Regions from separate parts of the Microbacterium gilvum genome, predicted to be linked through region 2. Evidence: predicted binding sites of a transcription regulator. Region 2 holds the regulator's gene; the other holds the start of a gene.
The links. The regulator LexA, encoded in region 2, represses DNA repair genes until DNA is damaged. The targets are predictions, from matches to a motif close to TCGAACANNTGTTCGA.
Positions count from the first base shown of each region.

Region 1: the regulator LexA is predicted to act here: its motif matches at 2,866-2,881, upstream of ABD998_RS10470 (HNH endonuclease signature motif containing protein).

Region 1 covers NZ_BAABKO010000003.1:275,797-280,336, reverse strand. Annotated here, with positions in the region: gene ABD998_RS10475 (prealbumin-like fold domain-containing protein) at 1-2,069, opposite strand, end outside; gene ABD998_RS10470 (HNH endonuclease signature motif containing protein) at 2,911-4,540, shown strand, end outside.
Region 2 covers NZ_BAABKO010000004.1:393,555-398,094, forward strand. Annotated here, with positions in the region: gene ABD998_RS13000 (hypothetical protein) at 1-8, opposite strand, end outside; gene ABD998_RS13005 (S9 family peptidase) at 13-1,977, opposite strand; gene lexA (transcriptional repressor LexA) at 2,036-2,719, opposite strand; gene ABD998_RS13015 (LysM peptidoglycan-binding domain-containing protein) at 2,971-3,324, shown strand; gene ABD998_RS13020 (histidinol-phosphate transaminase) at 3,355-4,434, shown strand; gene hisB (imidazoleglycerol-phosphate dehydratase HisB) at 4,475-4,540, shown strand, end outside.

The DNA.
Region 1 (4,540 bases), on a different contig from region 2:
TCGACGGTCAGCTGTGCCGAGAGTCCGTCGGGCTGGTCGCCGTCGGCGAAGGTCTCGCCGTCGACGACCCAGGTCTTGGTCACGATGAGGCTCGCCTCGGCCGGCTCGTTGACGATGACGCACTCGAGCGCCTGCCCGGCGGCGGTCGCGGGCACGGTCAGCTCTCCGGTCGCGCCGTCGCCCTCCGCGACAGTCGCACCGCTCTGGTCGGTGCAGCTCCACGTCGACGTGTACTGGTCGAGCGCGGAGGCCGCTCCTGCGGCCATCCTCTCGGAGAACGTGTAGGTGGCACCCGGGTCGACGTCGACGGCCTCGATCCGCTGCGGCTGCTCGCCCACGGCGCTCCCGCTCGTCGTGGCGGCGCCGATCTCGGCGCCCTGTGCGCCGGCGAGGGAGAGGACGAACTGGTCGTCCTCGTGCACGCGGGCGACGACATCCTTCACGATCGTGAGCTCAGCGGGCCGCGCGTCGTTGGCGAACGTGCAGTCGATCGCCGCGGTGCCGATCCCCGAGGGCACGGCGATCGTGCCGGATGACCCGGTGCCGGTCGAGAGCGTCGTCTGCACGCCCGTGACGCGATCGGTGCGCACGCACGTCCAGGTGCTCGCGTAGGCGGCGAGCGCCGAGCCGGAGCCGGATGCCATCGCCTCGCGGAACGCGTAGGTCGATCCCGGCGTCACGACCACGGGACCGGCTGCCTGCGGCTGGACCCCGTTCGCCTGGCCGCTCGTGGTGGCGCTCGCAAGGGTCGACGAGCCCTGCGCCGCAGTGAGGACGAACTGGTCGGCGGCGACCGCGCGTCCGCCGACGACATCCTTGTGGACGGTGAGCGTCGGTCGGGGGCTGTTGGAGAAGGTGCACGTGATCGGCAGTCCCGACTGCGACGACGCGATCGTGAGCGTGCCGCTCGCGCCGCTTCCTGTCGCGAGCGTCTGCGTCGAGCCGGCGAGCGTCGTGACGGTGCAGGTCCACGACGACGCGTACCGCGCGAGAGGCGTCGTCGAGCCGGACGCCATCGTCTCGGAGAAGGTGTAGGTCGTGCCGACGGTCACGGGCACGGGCCCTGCAGACTCGGCCTGGACCCCGTTGGCCGACCCTGTCGTCGTCGCCGAGGTGATCGACGTGGAGCCGGCGGCGATGCCGAGCGTGAACTGGTCGCTCGCGGCGGAGCGCGCGACGACGTCCTTCTTGACGGTGAGCGTCGGCGGCGTCGCGCAGCTCGAGAGGTCGGTGCTCGACGTGCCGTTCACGGTGAGGCCGGTCGTGACCGTCGCGAGGTACTGCCAGGTCGAGGGATTGTAGCGCACCATGGTCGTGCCGTTGGAGAGCAGGATGTTGCCGTCGGTGTCGAAGGCCACGCCGTTGACGGACGTGATGCGCGACGACACGTCGCCCGAGTTCAAGCGCGTGGCGGTGAGGGTGCGGGTGGCGGAGGGCGTCGCGACGGCGGTCGCGATCGTCGCGGACGTGATCGTGAAGATCGTCGTCGAGGTCGTCGATCCGACGACGTAGAGGTTGCCCTGCGCGTCGAACGCCATGTCGCCGTTGAGGGATCCCGTGATGCCGGTGTCGAAGCCGCCGAGCGCCTGGTAGGCGGCGGTGGTGGGGTTGAAGCTGTAGAGCTGGAAACGGCCGTTGTTGAAGAGGCCGAACATGAACAGCCCTGTGGCGGGGTCGACGGCGCCCGCGACCACCTGGTACGACGACTGGTTGGTCGTCATTCCGCCCGTGGCTCCCGAGCCGTCGGCCCAGGTCCAGACGCCGGTCGACGCGGTGTAGACCATGGCGCGGACACGGTGCTGACCGCCCACCGTCCAGCGCTGCAGGGCGTACGCCCTCGATCCGTCGGAGACGATGCCGAGGCCGTTGGCCTCGTCGATGCCGGTCTTCGTCTGGCTTCCCACCGTCCACGTGAGAGAGCCGGGCGTCGCGACCTGCGTGATCGTGCCCGTGGACGACACGGACTGGAGCGCGCCGTTGGCGCGCAGCGAGTAGCTCGTGCCCGACGAGCACACGAGGTTGGCGGCGGCGGATGCCGGCGCCTGCGGTACGACGACGAGCAGCGTCACCAGCAGTGCGAACGCGGCGATGGCTGCCGCGACCCGTCCCCAGACGAGATCGTGAAAATGGCACGACAATTTACGCCCTCCCCTCCCCAGAACAAGGCGACGTGGGCCGCCGCGTGCCCCTCGGGTGGGGCGGATCGACGACCTCGGCCGAAGCTACCTGCGGAATAACGGCAATAGCAAATTCACGAGTCAAATTCACCCGGTATTCCGCAATGGCGGAAAACTTCTTCTCGTTTGCGAGAATTCTTTCTCGACTCGCGTAATGGAAGGGGGTTTCCGGAGTCCTGGAGACGTGACGGTCGCGGGTCGGCGGCCTCGACGGAGGGGCCTGCGGCGGGCTTCCATCGACCCGCGGTCGCCGTGCGGGTGAAGAGCGACGACCGCGATACGCTCGCGCGCGGCCCAGCTGGCGCGTGCGCCCGCGGCGCTTCTGGTCGTCGAACGAGCCGAGCGTCACGGCCCTGCCTTTCCGCTCGATCCCGTACTGCCCATCCGGTCGTCGAGCGAGCGGAGGGGCCGAGGCACAGCGACCCCGCATCCCGCCCCATCGGGTCGCTCGCTCGTCGTTTCAGCGGGCGGAAACGTCGCGGCCGAGCCTTCCCTCGGTCTCCGGCCTCGCCCCATCCGGTCGTTGAGCGAGCGGAGCGAGTCGAACGTCGTGACCGTCCCTCTGGATGCCGCCTCGTCTCGCCTCATCCGGTCGATGAGCGGGCGGAGCGAACTGACACGCCGTGACCTCGCCCTCCCGTGCGGCCATTTCGTGACCGTTCCGTGACCTTCTCGAGTGTGGATGCTCTCGTTCGGGTGTTCGAATGTCGGTGGCCGGTTGGATGATGGATGTATGGCATCACGGAAGCCGCGGTTCGTGGATGGCTCGTCGTGGGAGGCGACGCCGGCGGAGACGCGCACGCTCCGGAATGTGCGGGACCTCGTCTTGGAACTGCGCGCGGACAGGGCCCGACTGGACGGGCTGGAGGCGGGCGCGTTCGCCGCGGCCGCGCAGGTCGCGGACGCGCAGACCGCCCGCTGCGGGGACGCGTCCGAGTACGCGTTCCCGTGGCGGTCGATCGCGCTCGAACTCGCGACCGCCCTGCATCTGTCCCCCGGTGAGGTGGAGGCCCGTCTCCGGCACGACCATGTGTTGACGCACCGGTTCCCTCTTGTAGCGGGTGCCTTGTCGGGTCAGGTAATCACGCGGCGTCAGGCGGACATCATCCGAGAGCACGGAGAACCCCTCCCCGACCAGGTTGTCGAGGAGTACTCGCGTCGGTCGGTGACCTACGCCGAGGATGCGACACCGGGGCAGGTGCGGGTGTTCGTGAAACGCCTCGCCGCGCAGCTCGACCCCGCACCCCTCCCCGAGCGGCACCGGCGTGCCATCGACCGACGCGGCACTCGGGTGCGGGTCCTCGGAGACGGGCTGGCGGAGTTCGTCCTCACCGACGAAGTCATGAAAGTCGCCGCCATCCACGACCGACTCACCGCGATCGCGAAACCCATCGCGGCAGAGGAGAAGCGGATCGCGACCGAGGAACGGAAGCGGCGCGACGCGGAGGAGAAGCAACGGCGTGACGCGGCGGGTGCCAGTGCCGGTATGGGCGCGGCCGGGTCTGCGGGTGCGGTGAACCGCATCGTGCGGAACGCGTTCGGCATGTGGGTCAACGGCGACGGCGTCGCTGTCGACGCCAACGGATACGCCACCCACCCCGACGCCCGCCCCGGCACCGGCACCGGCGCGGATAGGACGACGTATCCGCGCGGGGGCTCTGCCGTGATGCCCGGCACCTCATCACCACGAGACACCGCCCGCAGCAACACCCACGGTCCCGCCACTGATCGCGACGCCCACCCCGACGATGCCGGCCCCACGAATGGCGACCGTCGCATCGTCCGTTCTCCCCTGCCGGGGTGTTCGATGGTCCGGGAGCGCACCGAGGTGTTCCACGACGGCACCTGGTACCCGTATGACCCCGCCCTCCCTCTGAAGCCGACGGATGAGCAGATCGCCGCGTCGGTCGAACGGACCCGGGATGCGCGGTCGCGGGATCAGATCCGCGCCGACCTCGCCACCGACCTCCTCCTCACCGGAGCACCCACCTCTCAAACAGTCGACGGCAGTGCCGAGAAGGCCGCCGCCATCCGCGGCACCGTCGCCGTCGTGATCCCCGCGACCTCGCTCGCCGGACTCGACGACGGGCCGGCGATGCTCGCCGGGTACGGGCCCCTGCCCGCGGATGTCGCACGCCGATTCGCGCGCGACGCCCCCGGATGGGAACGGGTGTTCCAGAACCCCGACACCGGCGCGTTGGTCACCGTCGACCACTACACCCCCACGGCCGCGATCCGCAGGCTCATCAACCTCCGCGACGACACCTGCCGTGCCCCCGGATGCCCCCAACCCGCCCACCGGTGCGAGAAAGACCACACCACCGAATGGGAACGCGGCGGACCCACCTGCGCCGGGAACCTCT
Region 2 (4,540 bases):
AGTTCCATCTGGTCAGACGATAGCCGGAGGCTCCGACATCCCCGAGAGGGGCAGCGGAGGCACCCCCGGCGTGTCGAATCCCAGCACGGCGCCGAGGAAGGCCGCCTCCGCCTCGAACGCGCGCACGATCGCGTCCGCGCCGCGGAACCCGTGGGACTCCCCGGGGAAGAGCAGGTACGCGTGCGGCACACCGCCCTCGGAGAGCGCGTCGCGGAGCGCCTCGGACTGCGACGGCGGGACCACGGGGTCGTCGGCGCCCTGGAGGATGAGCAGCGGCGTGCGCAGCCGCTCGGGGTGCGACAGCGGCGACCGGTCGACGTAGAGCTGCTCGGCGCCCGGCAGCGGGCCGACGAGGCCGTCGATGTACCTGGCCTCGAAATCGTGGGTCTCCGCCACGAGCAGGCGCAGGTCGGCGACGCCATAGCGGCTGATGCCGGCCGCGAACACGTCGGTTCCGGCGAGGGCGCACAGGACGGTCCAGCCCCCCGCCGACCCGCCGCGGACGGCGAGCCGCGCGGCGTCCGCGAGCCCCTCCGCCGCGAGCCCGCGCGCCGCGGCGGCGACGTCGGCGACGTCGACGACGCCCCATTCGCCGCGGAGCCGCTCACGGTAGGCGCGCCCGTAGCCCGTGGAGCCGCCGTAGTTCACGTCGAGGACGGCGATGCCGCGGCTCGTGAAGTACGTGATGGCAAGGGAGAGCGATCCCGCCACGTGGGCGGTCGGCCCGCCGTGGACGAGTACGAGACAGGGCGGCAGCTCGCCGTCCCGGCCCTCGGCGACGGGGCTCGTGGGCGGATAGTGGAAGGCGTGCACCTCGCCGGACGGGCCGTCGAAGGCGACCGCCCTGGCCTCAGGCAGCCACTCCGGGTCGAGGGAGGACACTCCGCCCCGCAGCGCCGTCAGGGTCCCGAGGGCGAGATCGAGCAGCCAGATCCCGCCGGGTGTGCGCGGACCCGCGCCCGTCAGCAGGGCGCGGGTGCCGCGGACGTCCTCGACGTGCATCTCTCCCAGCACGGTGTCCAGGTCGGTCACCGTTCCGCCGTCGATGAGGACGAGTCGGTCGCGCCCGTCCGTCTCGACGGCGAGGATGCGTCCGTCGGCCAGCGGGGAGTACCAGCGCGTCCCGAGGTTCCAGAGCGGTCCGCCCGTGTCGGCGTCGACCGTGCGGACGACGGCGACCTCGTCGCCCCGCGCATCCAGACGGGCGCGGTGCAGGTTCCAGCGGGCGGCGCCGCCGGGGCGGATGGGCGGGTCGGCGGAGAACAGGAGCGTGTCGTCGGAGATCCACTCCGGCTGGAGCGCGGAGACCTCCGTGCCGTCGACGCGCCCTCCCGCGAGCGTTCGCCACTGCGAGATCCGGCCGTCGGCGCCGAGGTCGCCGATGCGCAGCTCCGCGGCGTCCCACGGCATGTCGGGATGGTCCCACGCGATCCAGGCGAGGCGGCCGGCGCGCGGGGAGGGGAAGGCGAGGAAGTCGCTCCCGGCGACGACGCTGACGATCCGGTCGGGCCTCCGCGCCGCTGAGCCGTCGAGCGGCACCGTCACGATGTCGCGCGTCACCCGCCGCCCGTCCTGGCGCTCGCGGACGGCCCACAGCCGCCCCGTGGCGAGCACGAGGTCGCCGTACGCCGCGTGCTCGTCCGCGGGGGTGAGCGCGACGGGCAGGCCGCCGGCCGCGAGGGAGTACACGCGCTGATCCGACTGCTCGACGAACAGGAGCGTCCCGTCCGGACCGGGCAGCCATGCGCCGCCGCCGTACTCGTGCACGCGCGACCGTGCGCTCCACGGGGAGGGGAGCACCATCCCGCCGTCCGATGCGCGGCGCACGGCCGTGCGTCCGCGCTCGGAGGGCACGCCCTCCGCCCACCAGATGTCGTCGTCGGCGAAGCGCGCGCCCGACAGGCGGGGCGCCGACACCGCGATGTCCGACGCGGCGAGGGGCGAGGGCCAGGAGCCGTAGGGGAGCGTCTGCGTCATGCCGTCCACGCTATCCGGCGCCGCGGCCGCCGGGCGGGCGGGATGCGGGACCGCGGGATCAGACCGCGCGCAGGATGGCGACGACCTTGCCGAGCACGACGGCCTCGTCGCCGAGGATGGGCTCGAACGCGGAGTTGCGCGGCAGCAGCCAGGTGTGCCCGTCGCGCTGGCGGAAGGTCTTCACGGTCGCCTCGCCGTCCACCATGGCCGCGACGATGTCGCCGTTGTCGGCCGTCCCCTGCGATCGCACGACGACCCAGTCGCCGTCGCAGATGGCCGCGTCGATCATCGACTCGCCCGTGACCTTGAGCATGAACAGGTCGCCCTTGCCGACGAGCTGGCGGGGCAGCGGGAAGATCTCCTCCACATGCTGCTCGGCCGTGATCGGCACGCCTGCGGCGATGCGGCCGACGAGCGGTACGAGAGCGGCGTCGCCGACGGAGGGGGCGGAGTCGGCGGGGTTCTCCGCGGCGGAGCCGGGAAGGTCGATGAGCACCTCCATGGCGCGGGTCTTCCCCGGGTCGCGCCGCAGGTAGCCGCTGAGCTCCAGCTGACCGAGCTGGTGAGTCACGCTCGAGAGCGACTTCAGGCCGACGGCGTCTCCGATCTCGCGCATGCTCGGCGGGTAGCCGTTCACCTGGATGGACCGCTGGATGACCTCGAGGATGGCCAGCTGCTTCTCGCTGAGGTTCTTGCGCCTGCGCGTCCGCGGCTTCTCGCCGCGCGTCTGGGCATCCGTCATGTCCGTGCTCCTTCGCTGCCCCGAGCGGATGTCGGTGGTGCGTGATGTGGTGATCCCGTCGAGAAGACGGTATCGGATGCGACACGGATCCGAGGAGATTTGTTCGAGCGTGTCGCGCACGGAGCGGGCGACGGCTTCGAAGACAACTCTTGACACGCCCGGCACATCGAAGATAGATTCGGAACATCGCTTCGGGCCTGCATCTCCCGGCCGAGATGCAGGTTCGAAGCGGACCCGAGGAAGGAACCGACATGAGCACCATCCGCACAGCCCCCGTCCGCCGTACTCGACTGCGCCTCACGGCGCGTGGTCGTCGCGTCGTCGCCGCGCTCGCGGCGGCGCCCGTGGTGACGGCGATCGGTCTCGGTGTGCTCAACGGGGGCGGCGCGCTGGGATCCAGCGATGCCGGCGTGCCTGCGGGCGGGTTCGAGACCGTGACGGTCCTCGCGGGCGACACCCTGTGGGGGATCGCGGAGGAGATCGCTCCCGACGCCGACCCGCGGGACGTGGTCGACGCGATCGTCCGCCTCAACCGCCTCGACGGCGGCGGGGTCGACGCCGGCGCGGAGATCGCCATCCCCGCGGCCTACGCCTCGGCGGACTGAGCCCCGTGCGCACGCCCTAGCATGGATGGGGTGACCGCCACCCTCGACGACCTCCCCCTGCGCGACGACCTCCGCGGACAGCAGCCGTACGGCGCTCCCCAGGCGCCGTTGCCCGTCGCCCTCAACGTCAACGAGAACACCCACCCGATCCCCGACGACGTCGCCGACGACATCGCCGACTCGGTGGCCCTCGCGCTCCGCGATGTCAACCGGTACCCAGACCGCGAGTTCACGACCCTCCGCGAGGGCTTCGCGGACTACCTCGGCCACGGGATCGAGCCCGCGCAGATCTGGGCGGCGAACGGCTCGAACGAGGTGCTGCAGCACATCCTGCAGGCGTTCGGCGGACCGGGTCGCACGGCGTTCGGCTTCGCCCCCACCTACTCGATGTACTCGCTGCTGACCCGCGGCGTGGGCTCGGCATTCGTCGCGGGTGAGCGCGGCGCTGGCTTCACCCTCACTCCCGAGAGCGCCGCCGAGCAGGTCGCCGACGCGGGGCCCGACGTCGTCTTCCTGTGCGCACCGAACAATCCCACGGGGACGCCGCTCGAGAACGACGTCGTGGAGGCGGTCTACGAGGCGTCCCGCGGAATCGTCATCGTCGACGAGGCGTACCGCGAGTTCGCCCCGCGCGACGTGCCGTCGGCGCTGCAGCTGCTCCCCGGGCGCGAACGCCTCGTGGTGTCGCGCACCATGAGCAAGGCGTTCGCGTTCGCGGGCGCGCGAGTGGGGTACCTCGCCGCCGATCCCGCGCTCGTCGACGCCCTCCGCCTCGTGCGACTGCCGTACCACCTCAGTGCGCTCACACAGGCCGCGGCGTCGGCCGCACTCCGCCACTCCGACACCATGCTGTCGATGGTCGACGACATCGTCGTGCAGCGCGATCGCATCTCCGCCACGCTCGAGGCGCTCGGCTACACGGTCTACCCGACCTGGTCGAACTTCGTCCTGTTCGGCGGGGTCGACGACGTCCGCGGCACGTGGCAGGCGCTCTACGACCGCGGGATCCTCATCCGCGACATCGGCATCCCCGGTCACCTTCGGGTCACGGCGGGCACGGAGGAGGAGACGAGCGCGTTCCTCGACGCGCTCGCCGAGATCGGCCGCTGAGCGCGGGATGGGGCCGACGGCGCGCCGATAGAATCGATGCATGACCCGAATCGCGCGCCGCACCCGTTCCACGAGCGAGTCGACCATCGAGCTCGAGCTCGACCTC